Regions from separate parts of the Paenibacillus nitricinens genome, predicted to be linked through region 2. Evidence: riboswitches for the same ligand, from Rfam matches in the RefSeq annotation. Region 2 holds a riboswitch; the other holds the start of a gene.
The links. Region 2 has a riboswitch for cyclic di-AMP ahead of ACN6KS_RS02825 (hypothetical protein). Riboswitches for the same ligand answer to the same signal wherever they lie in the genome.
Positions count from the first base shown of each region.

Region 1: linked by a shared signal. The riboswitch ahead of ACN6KS_RS00190 (ubiquitin-like domain-containing protein) and the one ahead of ACN6KS_RS02825 (hypothetical protein) in region 2 are both predicted to bind cyclic di-AMP.

Region 1 is NZ_CP183948.1:39,265-46,757, forward strand. It holds gene ACN6KS_RS00175 (AbrB/MazE/SpoVT family DNA-binding domain-containing protein) at 57-311, opposite strand; gene ACN6KS_RS00180 (HD domain-containing protein) at 617-1,900, shown strand; gene ACN6KS_RS00185 (TatD family hydrolase) at 1,943-2,713, shown strand; cyclic di-AMP (ydaO/yuaA leader) riboswitch at 2,911-3,140, shown strand; gene ACN6KS_RS00190 (ubiquitin-like domain-containing protein) at 3,422-4,585, shown strand; gene rnmV (ribonuclease M5) at 4,761-5,312, shown strand; gene rsmA (16S rRNA (adenine(1518)-N(6)/adenine(1519)-N(6))-dimethyltransferase RsmA) at 5,309-6,193, shown strand; gene yabG (sporulation peptidase YabG) at 6,265-7,167, shown strand; gene veg (biofilm formation stimulator Veg) at 7,485-7,493, shown strand, end outside.
Region 2 is NZ_CP183948.1:619,690-627,182, reverse strand. It holds gene kdpB (potassium-transporting ATPase subunit KdpB) at 1-1,962, opposite strand, end outside; gene kdpA (potassium-transporting ATPase subunit KdpA) at 1,979-3,655, opposite strand; gene kdpF (K(+)-transporting ATPase subunit F) at 3,668-3,745, opposite strand; gene ACN6KS_RS02825 (hypothetical protein) at 3,872-4,288, opposite strand; cyclic di-AMP (ydaO/yuaA leader) riboswitch at 4,479-4,668, opposite strand; cyclic di-AMP (ydaO/yuaA leader) riboswitch at 5,091-5,256, shown strand; gene ACN6KS_RS02820 (hypothetical protein) at 5,830-6,339, shown strand; gene ACN6KS_RS02815 (hypothetical protein) at 6,379-6,831, shown strand; gene ACN6KS_RS02810 (hypothetical protein) at 7,117-7,308, opposite strand; gene ACN6KS_RS02805 (ABC transporter permease) at 7,341-7,493, opposite strand, start outside.

The DNA.
Region 1 (7,493 bases), 580 kb from region 2:
AGATATGAAAAGGTTAGAATTAACAATTTGATTAGTTCTATTATATACTATTTATTTTAGTTTGTCACAGGGGTAGGGATAGTAGAAATGCATTCATGACAAACTATTTTTCCTTTGAAGTAAGTTACGTTCTCAGCGTTGCCGCAGAAAATGCAGGCAGGCTCATATTTTTTAAGCATAATGCGTTCACCATCAACGTAAATTTCAAGTGCGTCTTTTTCACCAATGCCAAGAGTACGGCGCAATTCGATGGGAATAACTACCCGTCCAAGTTCGTCTACTTTTCTTACAATTCCTGTTGATTTCATCATACCAATCGTTACTCCTCTCAATGTTCCAAAAACGTCATTATTCGACATTGTTCACTGTTTTATGATATTCATAATACCAACGATTCCCAAAACAGTCAACCTTTTTTCATAGGTTGAATTAAGAACTTTTTCACTAAAACTTTGAATTGCCTATACCAATTGCGAATTCTAAATAAAAAGTAAAAATAAACTTTGTCGATTTACCAAGACTAAAAACGTCATAATTCGACAAAGTACGACATAATTACTTATTATATACTTATATTGGTTAAAATCATATTAAATTTAATAAAGGAGTTGATCTCATGAAGCAGCCGCTCACAGAAGAAAAGGTTTTCAAAGATCCGGTTCACAATTATATCCACGTGCAGGATACTATTATTTGGCGACTAATAAATACAAAGGAATTTCAGCGTTTACGCCGAATTCGCCAGCTGGGTACCTCGTATCTTACCTTTCATGGCGCAGAGCATAGTCGGTTTTCTCATTCTCTAGGGGTATACGAAATTACACGTAGAATTATTTCGCAATTTGAACGAAGCGGTTATAAGGATTGGATTCCTGAAGAAAGTCTGCTCACCTTGTGTGCGGCTTTGCTGCACGATCTGGGGCATGGTCCATTTTCCCATTCTATAGAAGAAGCTTTTGAAATGAATCATGAGGATTGGACTTGTCGAATTATTCTGGAGGACACAGAGATTACTGAGATCTTGCGTGATGTGGAGGAGGATTTTCCTCGTAAAGTAGCCTCAGTAATCGCTAAAACTTATGAGCATGAAATTGTTGTAAATCTGGTTTCAAGTCCGCTAGATGCTGATCGCATGGATTATTTGCTGCGTGATGCGTACTATACAGGTGTAAACTATGGAACGATCGACATTGATCGGATTTTAAGAATGCTGCGTCCTTATAATGGTCGAGTTGTTGTAAAAGAATCGGGAATGCATGCCATTGAAGATTATTTAATGTCGCGTTATCAAATGTACTGGCAAGTGTATTTTCATCCGGTGACACGTAGCTCAGAGATTATTTTGCGACAAATTTTCCGCAGAGCCAAGGAGCTTTTCCAAGAGGGGTACAATTTTAGTTTCATGATTAATCCGCTGGAGGATTTGTTCCGTGGTGAGGTGACAGTAAAGCAATATTTAATGCTGGATGAAGCATTGGTACAGACGGCTTTTATGCAGTGGACGCTTGAAAAAGATGAGCTACTAAGCGACTTGTGCACCCGTTTTATTCATCGTAAACTGTATAAATACGTTGAGATGGAGAATCTCGATACAGATATGATTAGTGAAATTCGCAGCAGTTTTGCGGCAGCGGGTCTTCACCCAGAATATGATTTGGAGATTGATTTTCCGACAGATCTGCCCTATGATGTGTTCCGTCCGGGAGAAGCTTTTGACAATAAACAAATTCTGCTGCTTGATCGGCATGATCATCTGCGGGAAATTTCAGAGGTATCCGATATTGTACGTTCTATTAGCGGCATTCATCGTGGCAGATATCATCTTTATTTTCCTCAGGATAAGTTGAGAAAAGTGCTTACACGATTGCCTTCTTCTATCGCAGAGATTTTTGCAAAATAATACAAAAAAATATAGCATTTTTGACAAGGAGTGAAGGTTAAAATGTATCTGTTTGACACACATACGCATCTGGATGCGCCTCAATTCGACGAGGATCGCGAAGAAGTTATCGCTCGTGCTGTAGAAGCAGGAGTTAGCAAGATGATTAATATCGGATTTAATCGGGAGACGATTCCCTCAACGATGAAGCTGGCGGAATCTTACGATTATATTTATGCGGCAGTGGGTTGGCATCCTCAGGATGCGATTGATATGAAGGATGGAGATCTCGATTGGATCGCTTCTCTATGCAGTCATAAGAAAGTAGTGGCGATCGGTGAAATCGGACTGGATTATTACTGGGATACTTCTCCCAAGGATGTGCAGCATGAAGTTTTTCGCAAGCAAATTGGACTAGCCCGCGAACTGAATATGCCGATTTGTATTCATGATCGTGATGCCCATGAGGATGTTGTACGGATTTTACGGGAGGAAAAAGCAAATGAGGTTGGAGGCGTGATGCACTCGTTCTCAGGAAGCTGGGAAACAGCTAAGATGTGCTTGAATCTTGGTTTTCATTTATCCTTTGGAGGACCTATTACGTTCAAAAATGCAAGAGTGCCAAAAGAAGTACTTGCGCAGACCCCTCTAGACCGATTATTGATTGAAACCGATGCTCCATATTTGACTCCGCACCCCTTCCGCGGAAAGCGAAATGAGAGCGCTCATGTGAAGCTGGTAGCAGAGGCAGCAGCTGAAATTAAAGGGTTAACATGGGAAGAATTGGCTAATATAACGTATGCGAACGCACTGGAACGATTTGGGATTGAGTGAAAACGGAAGAAAAACAGGCGAAAAATAGAGAATGGCCGATATATTAAACTTTTTTAATATAAAAACGGCTGAATATTACAATATTTTAACCATATTTTTGCTTAAACGTGGTTGAATCGTCCTTTACAACATGCATCAAAACAGGATATCATCTTTTCAGTGATGTGAGCTGTGTTACAGTGACAGCCATATATTCATGGATCGTCTCGCTGAGTCTCCGTATGGAGAACGGGGGAACCAATATTGACCTGCCGCATGCCTGTATTTAAAATACGGTTTAGACGTGCCGTAGGACAGTATTTGATTTCTTCACGTGGTCTTTGGGGTGAATTTAAGGGCAACCGCCATGAGCGGGTGACCTGAAATAGGGCGTCTCTCTTTCGTCCGAACCCGACAGCTAACCCCGTAAGCGCAAGTAAGAGAGGCAACCTCGTGCATAAGCATTCTCTATTCTGATATTGGAGAAGCCACGAAAGAGTCCTCAGTTGAACTCTTTTTAGGCTTTTTTATTTTTGAATAAATAGAATGTTACCCACATACTGTTATATAACAGGGGTGGGAGTAGCTGTGCCGAGCAGGCGATCCATGAGCAGGAGACGCTAAGTTATTACGTGCGTGTCCTGTGACAATCTCAAATAGTTTCGTCAAAGGAATTCAGTCCTCATGATATACAATTGACGACGGGGCTATGTAAGGAGGATGGAGAGAATGGGCGTATTCCAACCAGAAGTATCCCATGATTCGCAGTCATCCAGCAGGTCTTTCGCATTACGGTGGGAGCAAGTAAATACTCGCGTGCTTTTACTTGCAGGCGTGATTTCAGTCGCTATCGCGTTACTTATTCTGCTGTACGTACACGGTCAAAGTAACAAACAATTATTTTTAGTAATAGACGGGCAAACACAGACGCTTGAAACGCGGGAAGCGCTTCTTGGTGATGTGTTGGAGAAAGAGCAAATTTCGCTACAGCCGCATGATGAACTATCTTTAGGTCTGAGTGATGAAATAAAAGACGGTGACCGTGTCGTTATCAATCGTGCGCAGAAAATTAGTCTTACTGCGGATGGAGCAACAAAAACGTTATATACGACCGAGGATACAATTGGTAAAGCAATTGAGAAAATGGGCATTACCCTAGAAGGTCATGATAAGATTTTCCCTTCGTTAGACACCACCATTTCTGCAAACATGGAGGTTAAGATTGTTCGCATCAACAAACAGACCGTACAGCGAACAACTAACTTACCCTTCAGAGTCATCAAGACAGCAGACCCCTCCCTTACTGTGGGAACAGTTAGAGTGGCACAGGCAGGCAAACCAGGCGTCATGATTCAGCATATTGAAAAGATCTACCAAGACGGAGAACTGGCCTCTATGCGCATGATTGGTAAGGAAGTACAAACGGTAACGAAAGATAAGATTATTGCCGTTGGTACCAAAGCACTTCCTAAGCCGGCTGTAGCTAAGACTACAACAACTTCCAAATCAAACACTACTTCAAAAACGGCTAAAGTTAGCGCCAAGACTAATAACGTCACAAGCAAGGCTGGCGTAGACTTTGAGTACAAGAAGATGATTAAGAATGTCTCCATGACAGCCTATTCGTCAGAAGAGGCAGGTATAGGTACCAAAACGGCTTCCGGAACACGCGTAACGGAAGGTCGCACAATTGCAGTAGACCCGAATGTAATTCCTATTGGCTGGTGGGTATATATCGAGGGACTTGGATTCCGCCGAGCAGAAGATACTGGCGGCGCCATTAAGGGCAATAAAGTAGATGTCTACTACGATTCACTGAGCCATGTTCGTAATTTCGGTCGTAAATCACGAACCATTTATGTGATTGGACCTGTGAAGCCGGAGTTAAACTAGGCTGAAGCTTTTGCAAATTATTCTTTGATAAGCTATAGTGATGATAACCGTTAAGGAACGCCAGATGATCATTTCGTTGATCGCAGAGCAACCGCTCATCACTTATACATTCTTTAACCAAAAGAAGAGGAGCGAAACCTCTTCTTTTTTGCTTTTTTTGGAAGGAGTCAGAGATATGATTAAGGAACTAATTGTCGTCGAAGGTAAGAGTGATACCGTCGCTGTTAAACGCGCTGTAGAAGCAGATACGATTGAAACTGGGGGCTCGGCTGTAGACCGGACCGTAATTGGGAAGATCGCGCTTGCTATGGAGCGTAGAGGGGTGATTATTCTTACGGACCCAGATCACGCCGGTGAACGAATTCGCAAGATTGTGTCTGCAAAGGTGCCGGGCTGCAAGCATGCCTTCATTCCGGAGAAGGACGCAACCCGCAAAGGAGATATCGGTGTGGAGAACGCTTCTCCAGAGGCGATTCGTCATGCGCTGCGGAATGTACATACCTCTTTTGAAGGAGCACCTGCTTTAATCGGACTTGAAGATCTAATGGCCGCTGGAATGCTTGTACACCCTCGGGCAGCTGAAAGACGTATGGCACTTGGTAATTTGCTTGGAATCGGATATTGTAATGGCAAGCAGCTGTACAAGCGGCTGGCGATGTTTGGAATTACGCGGGAGGAATTTGCCGGAGCTCTCGCCCAAATTGATCAGGGGGGCATTACTTCATGAGTGGTAGAGAGGAAATTTCAACTCCAAAACGGACGAAAGAAATTATTCAACGTTATGGATTCAAGTTCAAGAAGAGCTTAGGACAGAATTTTTTGATCGATCAAAATATATTGGACAAGATTGTAGACGCTGCCGGGCTAGATAGCGGCTCTGGGGCATTGGAGATCGGTCCCGGCATTGGGGCGCTGACAGAACGTTTGGCGCTAACATCTGGAGCGGTAACCGCTGTGGAGATCGACCGTAGATTGATTCCTATTTTAAGGGACGTACTTTCCCCTTATCCGCATGTTAAGGTTCGTAATGATGATGTTCTGAATGTAAATCTGCAGGAGTTGTTCAAAGAAGATTTTGCATCCGTGAACAAGGTAAGCGTAGTTGCCAATCTGCCGTATTATGTAACTACTCCGATTCTGATGAAGCTGCTCGAAGAGAAGCTTCCACTTGATAACATCGTTGTAATGATTCAGAAAGAGGTTGCGGAGCGTATGGCTGCTTCTCCGGGTGGGAAGGAATACGGAAGCCTTAGCATTGCCGTGCAGTATTACAGCGAGCCTGAGCTCGTCTGCATTGTGCCGCGTACAGTATTCATTCCTCAACCTAATGTGGAGTCCGCTGTAATCCGTCTAAAGGTAAGAGAGCGTCCACCGGTAGAAGTTGAGAGTGAGAAGCATTTCTTTGAGGTCGTCCAAGCTTCTTTCACACAGCGCCGCAAAACGATTGCTAACAATCTCAAGGCTCGTTACTTCCCTGAAGAGGGACGTGAGCGTCTGGAGGCTTTACTCGCAGAAGCTGGGATTGAACCAACCCGTCGTGGAGAAACGTTAAGTCTAGAAGAATACGCCCGATTGAGCGGTGTTCTGTTGGCTGCTGGAATCGTATAAGCTAAAAACACGGCTAGTTATGAACCAACTGAGGCCTTTGCCCATACGATGGGGTAGAGGTGGTGGTTGTAATGAATTTAGGAGACTTGGTCGTTCGTAAATCTTATGGCGGAGATTTGACTTTTCGTGTAGATCATATTGTGCAGGACAGAGCGGTCATCAAAGGCACAGATTTCCGTCTGTTGGCGGATTCTCCTCTGAATGACTTGGTTCAAGTGCCTCCTACCCGGATTACGGAACGAGGACAGCAGGCACAGATTAAAGCGAATGAATCACTGACACAGCTGCGGAAAGACCGACAGGAGCAAAGTCAGCGGAGCGGGAGCGCTCTATCAGAAGGCGCATGGGCTCCATCGCCTAAGGAAGCTGCTTATTTTGAAGTACCGGGGAAAGTACTGCATCTGGATGGCGATCCAGCGTATTTGAATAAGAGCCTTAGCTTATACGAACAATTGCGGATCCCTGCTGAAGGTCATCATGTTCATGAGTCCGCAATGGCTGACACTTTATACCGGCTGCTGCCCCGCGTGCGTCCAGACATTGTGGTGATTACCGGTCATGACGGGGTGCTGAAGCAACAGCATACTTACGATCTTCACAGTCTGAGCGGCTATAAAAATTCGCAAAACTTCGTAGCTGCTATTAGGGTGGCTAGGGACTATGAGCGAAATTTTGATGCGTTGACGATTGTTGCAGGTGCTTGTCAGTCACATTTTGAAGCACTGCTGGGGGCAGGGGCCAATTTCGCCAGTTCTCCTGGACGGATATTGATCCATGCCTTAGACCCAGTTTATGTAGCGGCAAAATCGTCGTTCACGCCCATTAGGGATATGGTGAATCTGAGTGAGGTTTTGAACAACACCATTAGCGGTAATCAGGGAATCGGCGGTATTGAGACCCGTGGCAGCTTCCGTATTGGGATGCCGCGTCTGCAGAACCTGTCAGAACTAAAAGTGACACCTTCCGCAATTTAATCGACATGTACTGATCATATTTTTCAAAGCTAATAGGTAATTTGGAGTGGCCGAATAGAGTAACGCGAAGAAAGGGTGAGCGATGAGCTTAACCCTTTTTTTGCGTGAAATGGTAGTTATCTTTAAAAATCTACAATGTTATTTTTCTTGCTTTGTGCTGAACCTATTACAGATAACAAGGATATTAGTTCGCCTCTGATTCTCCGCAAAAAAATTCCGTTGACAACCAAATATTCATCATCTATAATTATTTATTTGCTTTGACAAACACCTGGGGAAGTTGTATAATGGACAAGAAAAGAGGTGGTCGTCAGGCAATGGCTAAT
Region 2 (7,493 bases):
ATAGATAAAAATATTGCGTCCCAGAAGCTTCGTAGAGCTCATAGCTTTATAGGACACACCCTTCATCGCCAGCGGGATGAGCAGGGGAATAATAATTGCATTAAATATTAAGGCGGATATTATTGCTGAGCTTGGCGAGCCTAGTCCCATTACATTCAGGGCTTCCATCTCCGGAATGGCGAGCATGAACATTGCGGGAATAATGGCGAAATACTTCGCGATATCATTCGCGATACTAAAGGTTGTCAACGCCCCCCGTGTCATCAGCAGCTGTTTACCAATCGCTACGACCTCTATAATCTTCGAAGGGTCAGAATCCAAATCGACCATATTTGCCGCTTCCTTAGCGGCTGTCGTACCGCTGTTCATGGCTAAGCCCACATCGGCTTGTGCAAGAGCAGGGGCATCATTGGTACCATCCCCGGTCATCGCAACCAACTTGCCCTCGTTCTGCTCACGGCGAATGACTGCTATTTTATCTTCAGGTGTACTTTCCGCGATGAAATCATCTACACCCGCTTCACGGGCAATGGTAGCTGCGGTCAGCGGATTGTCACCCGTACACATGATGGTCTTAATCCCCATCCTCCGCAGTTCATCAAACCGCTCTTTCATGCCTGGCTTAACGGTATCCTTCAAGTAGATTAATCCATAGATCCGATGGTCTACCGCAACCGCTAATGGGGTCCCCCCCATTCGAGCGATGGCATCAGAATTACTGTCTAGGTTCGCAGGAATGACTCCACCTTTCGACTGTACCCATTTTTTCATGGAGTCCACCGCACCTTTACGTACACAGCGTCCATCTTGCAGATCAATACCACTCATCCGAGTTTCTGCCTTGAACTCTACGAATTCGCCACCTTCAGCAAGCTTGCTGTCATAGCTGCGTTCCAGCTTCTTGGCCAGCTCAATCACAGAACGTCCCTCAGGCGTCTCATCCTTTAGGGAACTGATAGCCGCCCATGCCGTAAGCTCCGCTTCGGATTCATTTCCGACAGGTACAAATTCACTCGCCATCCGGTTCCCAAAGGTAATCGTACCGGTCTTATCTAGGATCATGGTATTAATATCGCCAGCAGCCTCAACGGCCTTACCCGACATCGCGAGTACATTAAACTGGGTCACCCGGTCCATACCCGCTATTCCGATTGCGGAGAGTAGTCCACCGATTGTAGTCGGAATCAGACAGACCAACAAAGCGATCATGACCGGAATGTCTAGATCAACACCAAGATAAGTCGCAATTGGCCGCAAGGTCACTACTACAATCAGGAAAATCAGCGTCAAACTGATCAAAAGCGTATTTAGTGCGATTTCATTCGGTGTCTTCTGACGTTTCGCCCCTTCAACAAGGGAGATCATTCGATCTAGAAACGACTCACCAGGATCACTTGTAATTCTAACTTTAATCTCATCACTGACGACCCGTGTACCGCCTGTAACGGATCCAAAGTCCCCACCAGCCTCCTTGATTACAGGTGCAGATTCACCTGTAATCGCTGATTCATCTACGGAAGCCAGTCCTTCAATCACTTCACCGTCACCAGGGATGAGTTCTCCCTGACTGACGATGACGATATCTCCTTTACGCAGCTCGGAGGAAGAGACTGTCTTCACCGCTCCTCCAACCAGTTTGTTAGCTGTGATATCTTGTTTTGTTTTTTTAAGCGAATCGGCTTGGGCTTTACCCCGGCCTTCCGCCAATGCTTCAGCGAAGTTCGCAAATAGCACTGTGAATAGCAGAATGAACAACACAGTGATATTAAAGCCTATCGATTGCTCTGCATTAAAATATCCAGGAGCCAGCACCATGAGGAGGACAATGATCGTACCGACCTCTACCACGAACATGACTGGATTTTTGATTAGCGTTACTGGGTTAAGCTTTATAAAACTATCCTTTACAGCGCTAAGGAGTATGGGTCCCGTCAGCAGTTTTTTTCTTTTTACAGTACTCATCTTATTCTCCCTCTTCCTACCGTAAGGTTAGATATTCTGCAATGGGACCGAGTACAATGACCGGCAGGAACGTCAACGCACCAATAATCACTACGGTACCAATCAGAATTCCCGTAAACAGTCCATTGTCTGTGCGGAACGTGCCAATCGTCTCAGGAACCGGCTTCTTCTTAAGCAGAGAACCTGCTACCGCCAGCATTGCGATAATAGAGACATAACGACCTAGCAGCATGACAATCCCGGTTGTAACATTCCAAAAGGTTGTGTTGTCCGCAAGTCCCTCAAAGCCTGAACCATTGTTCGCGGCAGAAGAGACATATTCATATAACACTTGACTGAGCCCATGGAATCCAGTGTTCGTAATCGTTCCTTGCCCCAAATCGGTCAGGAATGCAGCTGCGGTTGGCACAAGGATAATGAATGGATGAACAAGGATCGCAATGGCAATCAGCTTCATCTCCTTGGCCTCTATCTTCCGTCCGAGAAACTCCGGTGTTCTACCAACCATCAATCCACATAGGAAGACTCCCATGATGGCATACATCAGCATATTAATTAGTCCGACACCTTTCCCACCGAAAACATTGTTGAGCATCATCAGTGCAAGAGGCGTAATGCCTCCCAGTGGCGTCAGCGTATCATGCATATTGTTAACACTACCTGTTGTAGCTGCGGTTGTTACTGAAGTAAACAAGGAAGACTGCGGTATGCCAAAGCGTACCTCTTTCCCTTCCATACTACCTTGTGAAGATTCAATTCCCAGTGCATTGATCGCAGGGTTGCCCTTTGATTCTGCATAAAAGTTCAGGCTTAATAGCAGTACGAACAAGGTCATCATCGCAGTAAAAATCACCCAGCCCTGACGTTTGTTCTTCGCAAACAATCCGTACATATAAGGTAGCGAAGCCGGCAGCATCCACATGGAGAGAATCTCCAGAACATTCGTAAGTGGATTAGGGTTCTCAAAAGGATGTGAGGAATTAGCCCCGAAGAAGCCGCCCCCATTCGTGCCCAAATGTTTGATCGATTCCAAAGAAGCGACTGGCCCGATAGCAATTTGTTGGGTTTGCCCTTCCAGAGTAGTGACCTCAAGCGAAGGCTTTAGCGTTTGCGGCACATGCAAGCCTACCAGCACCAATGAAACTAACAAAGCTAGTGGAATGAACACACGAATATGTGCTTTGACGAAATCCTCGAAGAAGTTCCCGACTGATTTCTGGCCTGTGATCCCTCTGACAAAAGCAACCGCAACAGAAAATCCGCTCGCTGCAGACGTGAACATCATCATCGTGATGACGGCCATTTGTGAAAAATACGAAAGCCCCGTCTCCCCGCTATAATGCTGCAGGTTCGTATTGGTCATAAAGCTGATCACCGTATTGAATGAAAGCGTCTGTTCCATATCTGCAATTCCATTCGGATTTAGCGGCAGTCCCCGCTGTAATCTAAGAAAAATATAACTGAAAGTTACCAGTACGATATTCGTTAAAACAAAGGTGAGCGCATATTTCTTCCAGGACATTCCGTCCTTTTTTTTCAGGCCGATCAGCTTAAAAATCCCTTTTTCTATACCTCCAAACCAGCGATCCGTACGGTTCGGTTCATTAGAAAATACATAATATAAATACGTGCCCATCGGCTTAACCAGCAAGATGAGAATTACGATTACAAGAGCGATTTGCAAAATGCCCATGAATGCCCCTCCTTAAAATTTCTCCGGATGAATCAATGCGTAAACCAGATATACAAACAGTAATAGGGTAACAGCGATTACTAGAATCACAGCTTATCCCTCCCTGTATCCTCAACTACACCTGCGCACCAGCGCATAAATCCATAAAACAACCCGTAAATCACAGCTAGCGTAGCCACCATATACAGATCCATCATATTTCCCGCACTCCTTCTTTTATCCTTGATGAGGTGATCTGTCGATCAGAAAATCAGCATCACCACTGTGGGAATAGATTACATAACTTGCGCCAAGTCTTTTATAGACCAATCTAGGATTTATTGAGCTTGTGATTACAAAAATCGGCTGTGTCGTCCAAGTGCGGCACATCTGAATATAGCGGCAGCATAATGTAAAGCTGCTCTCGAACAGATATACCCGGCCTACCGGGAACGGCGGGCGAAACCAAGTATTCTGATGGCGGGTATCTACTAGAACAACTTGCTCAATCCCCATCTCTTCAAGTAGGGACTTCTCAGGCAAGTTGTTGGTCAATCCGGCCATCTTAATGCCTCTGAATTTTAGAAGCTTAATAAAATGTTCTCCTGCCTTCGTTGGCGCACATACCAGTACATATTCATTCTGATCTGTCATCTCTTATTCTCCTCAAATGCTTTGCTTGTAAGATCAGAGCTTGATCACCCTGGTCTTGAAAGAAAAGCTACCGCTAATGATGAATATAACGACCTCTTCGTGAGGTTTTCCATAAATGCTTTGCTTAAAAAAGCACAGCAAAAAGCCACAAAGGATTCTCCTCTGTGGCTCGCTAGCGGTCACATTGCACTCATCCTCTCTCCATACGCTTACGAGGTTAGCTGTCGGATTCGGGCGGTGAGAGTCGCCCTACCTGTATAGATGCGAGCACACTCGCATCCTCTACAGGATTCACCCCATAACCGGCTTCCGACTCTCACATCGTCTGCCGATTGTTGGTTCCCCCGCTTTCCTTAACGGAAATTAAGCGGATCAAATATTCGATTGTTGTGTTGAAACAGGAGTAATCATACCCTTATGCAGGAAGTATTGTAAAACCTGATTGATGCCAAAATAATGCAAATTAAAAACTATTTTCGTATTGGATAGCGCTTACTTGATATCCAATCTCTCTATATCTCTTGTTTACTCGAATTTGAATCGATTAGCGAAATACGGGCATACCACGTGATTTTATTCACCACAATTGGAGGAATCCCCAAAAATCGCCTTTATAGGAAAGGAAACAAGAAAGCGAGATTAAGCGAGGAAGAAGCCCGATAACGCGCAATAAATACCTATTTGGATCCTTTTTTCGTCGTAGTCGGCAGGATATGGATAAAATTGCGCTCAAAAGAACACTTTCTGTTTTTACAGAAACACCTTGAAAAGAGTATGATTCGGGTTGAATCTATTTCACGAAATACATTCAACGCTGAGTTCCTGCTTTTGCAGGGAACGGGGGAACCATCAGGCCACATGGCCTACTTGGGGTGAATCCGAAGGAGACTGTTCAAGTCTCACATAGGTAGGGCGACTCTCACCGTCCGAATCCGGCAGCTAACCTCGTAAGCGTAAAGAGAGAGACCCTTGATCCGCCACGCTTTGGCACAGGTGTGTATATACCTGTATTCCAAAACCGCAGCAGAGGTCCTCCTCTTGCTGCGGTTTTTGCGTTACCTGATTCTATAGGGTGATAGCATGCTGGACGGGGTGAAAGGAATGAAACACTATTATTGGGGAACTCAGTAAGGGCTACTTGAGCCGAAAAGTCTAAATTATGTTTACTTTGGAGTTCACTTCGCCATTTCAACAGCCCATCTACCTGTGAATACTGTTTGGATCGAACGATTATATACGAAATATATAAAAACATCCGAGAAAAGCAACAGCTGAGGATTGGTCAGCACACCAACGTTTTCCGTGTCTCACCGCTTTTAAGGAACCGTGAAAAGATGTTGAAGTCGGTTGGTACGCAATGAGATCCCGCAACAACCTTCCCTTACATTTATCCGTTATACGCAAACAGAGATTCTTACTATGGCTGGAGCATACCGCAGTCTGTGAGTATGAAGCTGAAATGCTCGCCTGTATAGAGAAGGCTAACGTAATTCACCATGTAGATCTAAAGCTTTTGGAAACCTAAGGAGGAGAAAACCGTCATGGACCAGCGAAGACTATCTCGCATAGAAGTATTTGTCTTTGATTCACCTGAGCCTATTCACTATGGAATGGAGGCTCATCAAGGCAGCCGGTATGGCATCCTGAAACTTACCTGTAAAGGAGGTAGCAGCTGGGGGGCATGTCTTATCTCTGCCAATACCCAAACCTTCGACCTTATTAAATGGAGTTCTTTTCTCAGAATGATATACCATTGCCGGCTTGAGGAAGCGATAGATAAAGTACGTACCCATGGTTCAGAGTGGGATCAGACTCAGTTTGAGCTAGTACAAGGTGCTTTACAGGATTTAAAAGCCAAGCTGCAGGGTAAATCCTTGGCAGGGCACATTGAGCAAGGTCGTCTGTACAGAGCTGTTGCTGGTGGGAGAGATTCCAGAGGAGGGCGGCTATATTATAAACCATCCAGTGTTGCGCTTCAAAAACATAGTTATCCAGAACCTGATACCGCCGAGCTTATAAACAAATCCATTTCTTACTTTTCTATATTATAGGTTCATCCCATAACCCATTCTGAAAGGATCGTGTTTATCATGCCTGACCCCTTACCTGCTGAATCACCCCGTAGAGCTATATTTGCAGCGTGTGTTCAAAAGTGTACGAATGATATCTATGCGCTCAGTTCTATGTTGTTACAACAATCAGCAGAAGCCGAGAAGGTTACTATCCGTACTTTTAAAGAGCTTCATAAACTATTCCGTCAAAAAAGCTTCGACAGCCAGCTATTCTCTATCGAAGCTTACCGCTCTTGTATCCGACAATGCGCTGATTATTACACGCGCCGGTCTCTCCTATCTGCCAAGGCATTGCCTTGGGAGGAACAGCTTGTAAAAACGATGTGGTATGGCCTAAAGCTATCTTTACCTCAAATAAGCATTATCCTGCAAAAGAGTGTTCCTGTACTAAAAGCGCAGCTTAGACATGTGCGGGAGCAACTGACTGTTCAAGAGGATTTACTGCCTAGTGGTAATCTATCCGTTGTGTAGCCCTAATGGGAAAAGACATTTGGTAAGTTTGCGAACTTCATGGACCTTATTGGATCAAAAACACCAACTACCCCCCATCCATATCGAACAGCTGCACTGGAGTCCGCAACTATCTTCCAAAGGCGGTTTACTCGCAAATAACGCCTGCTGAGTCCGGATGAAGCTAAGATTAGATCTACTCCTTCATAATGAATATCAACAAAGGAGAAGCAGCGGCTACATAACTTTTACGATATGTATACAAAAAAGCCACGGCATCTGCCGCGGCTTCCTTATTCCCTACTATTACGCTTTGCTCTTACGCGCCTTACCGTACATCCACAATCCTGCAACCATCCCTACCATGGCGATACCAGTTAATACACCTTGAGTGAAATCCATTAAAATGGATCCATCTGTCGGGAGCATTCTACTAACCATAGCTAGAGATACCGAACTCATTAAAAGCATCATATTATTTTGTTCACTTTTAGTCATGATTACCACTCCTTAAAAGTTATTTAAGCCACTTAGATCTTGTAAGCCTTCATCGCTTTTCTGATCTCTTTAATACTTGGACGTTTACCGTACATCAATACGCCCGTGCGATAAATCTTGGCAGCCAACCATCCAAAGATGAACGTGGTAACAAGCAGGATGGCTAATGACACAATAACTTGCCA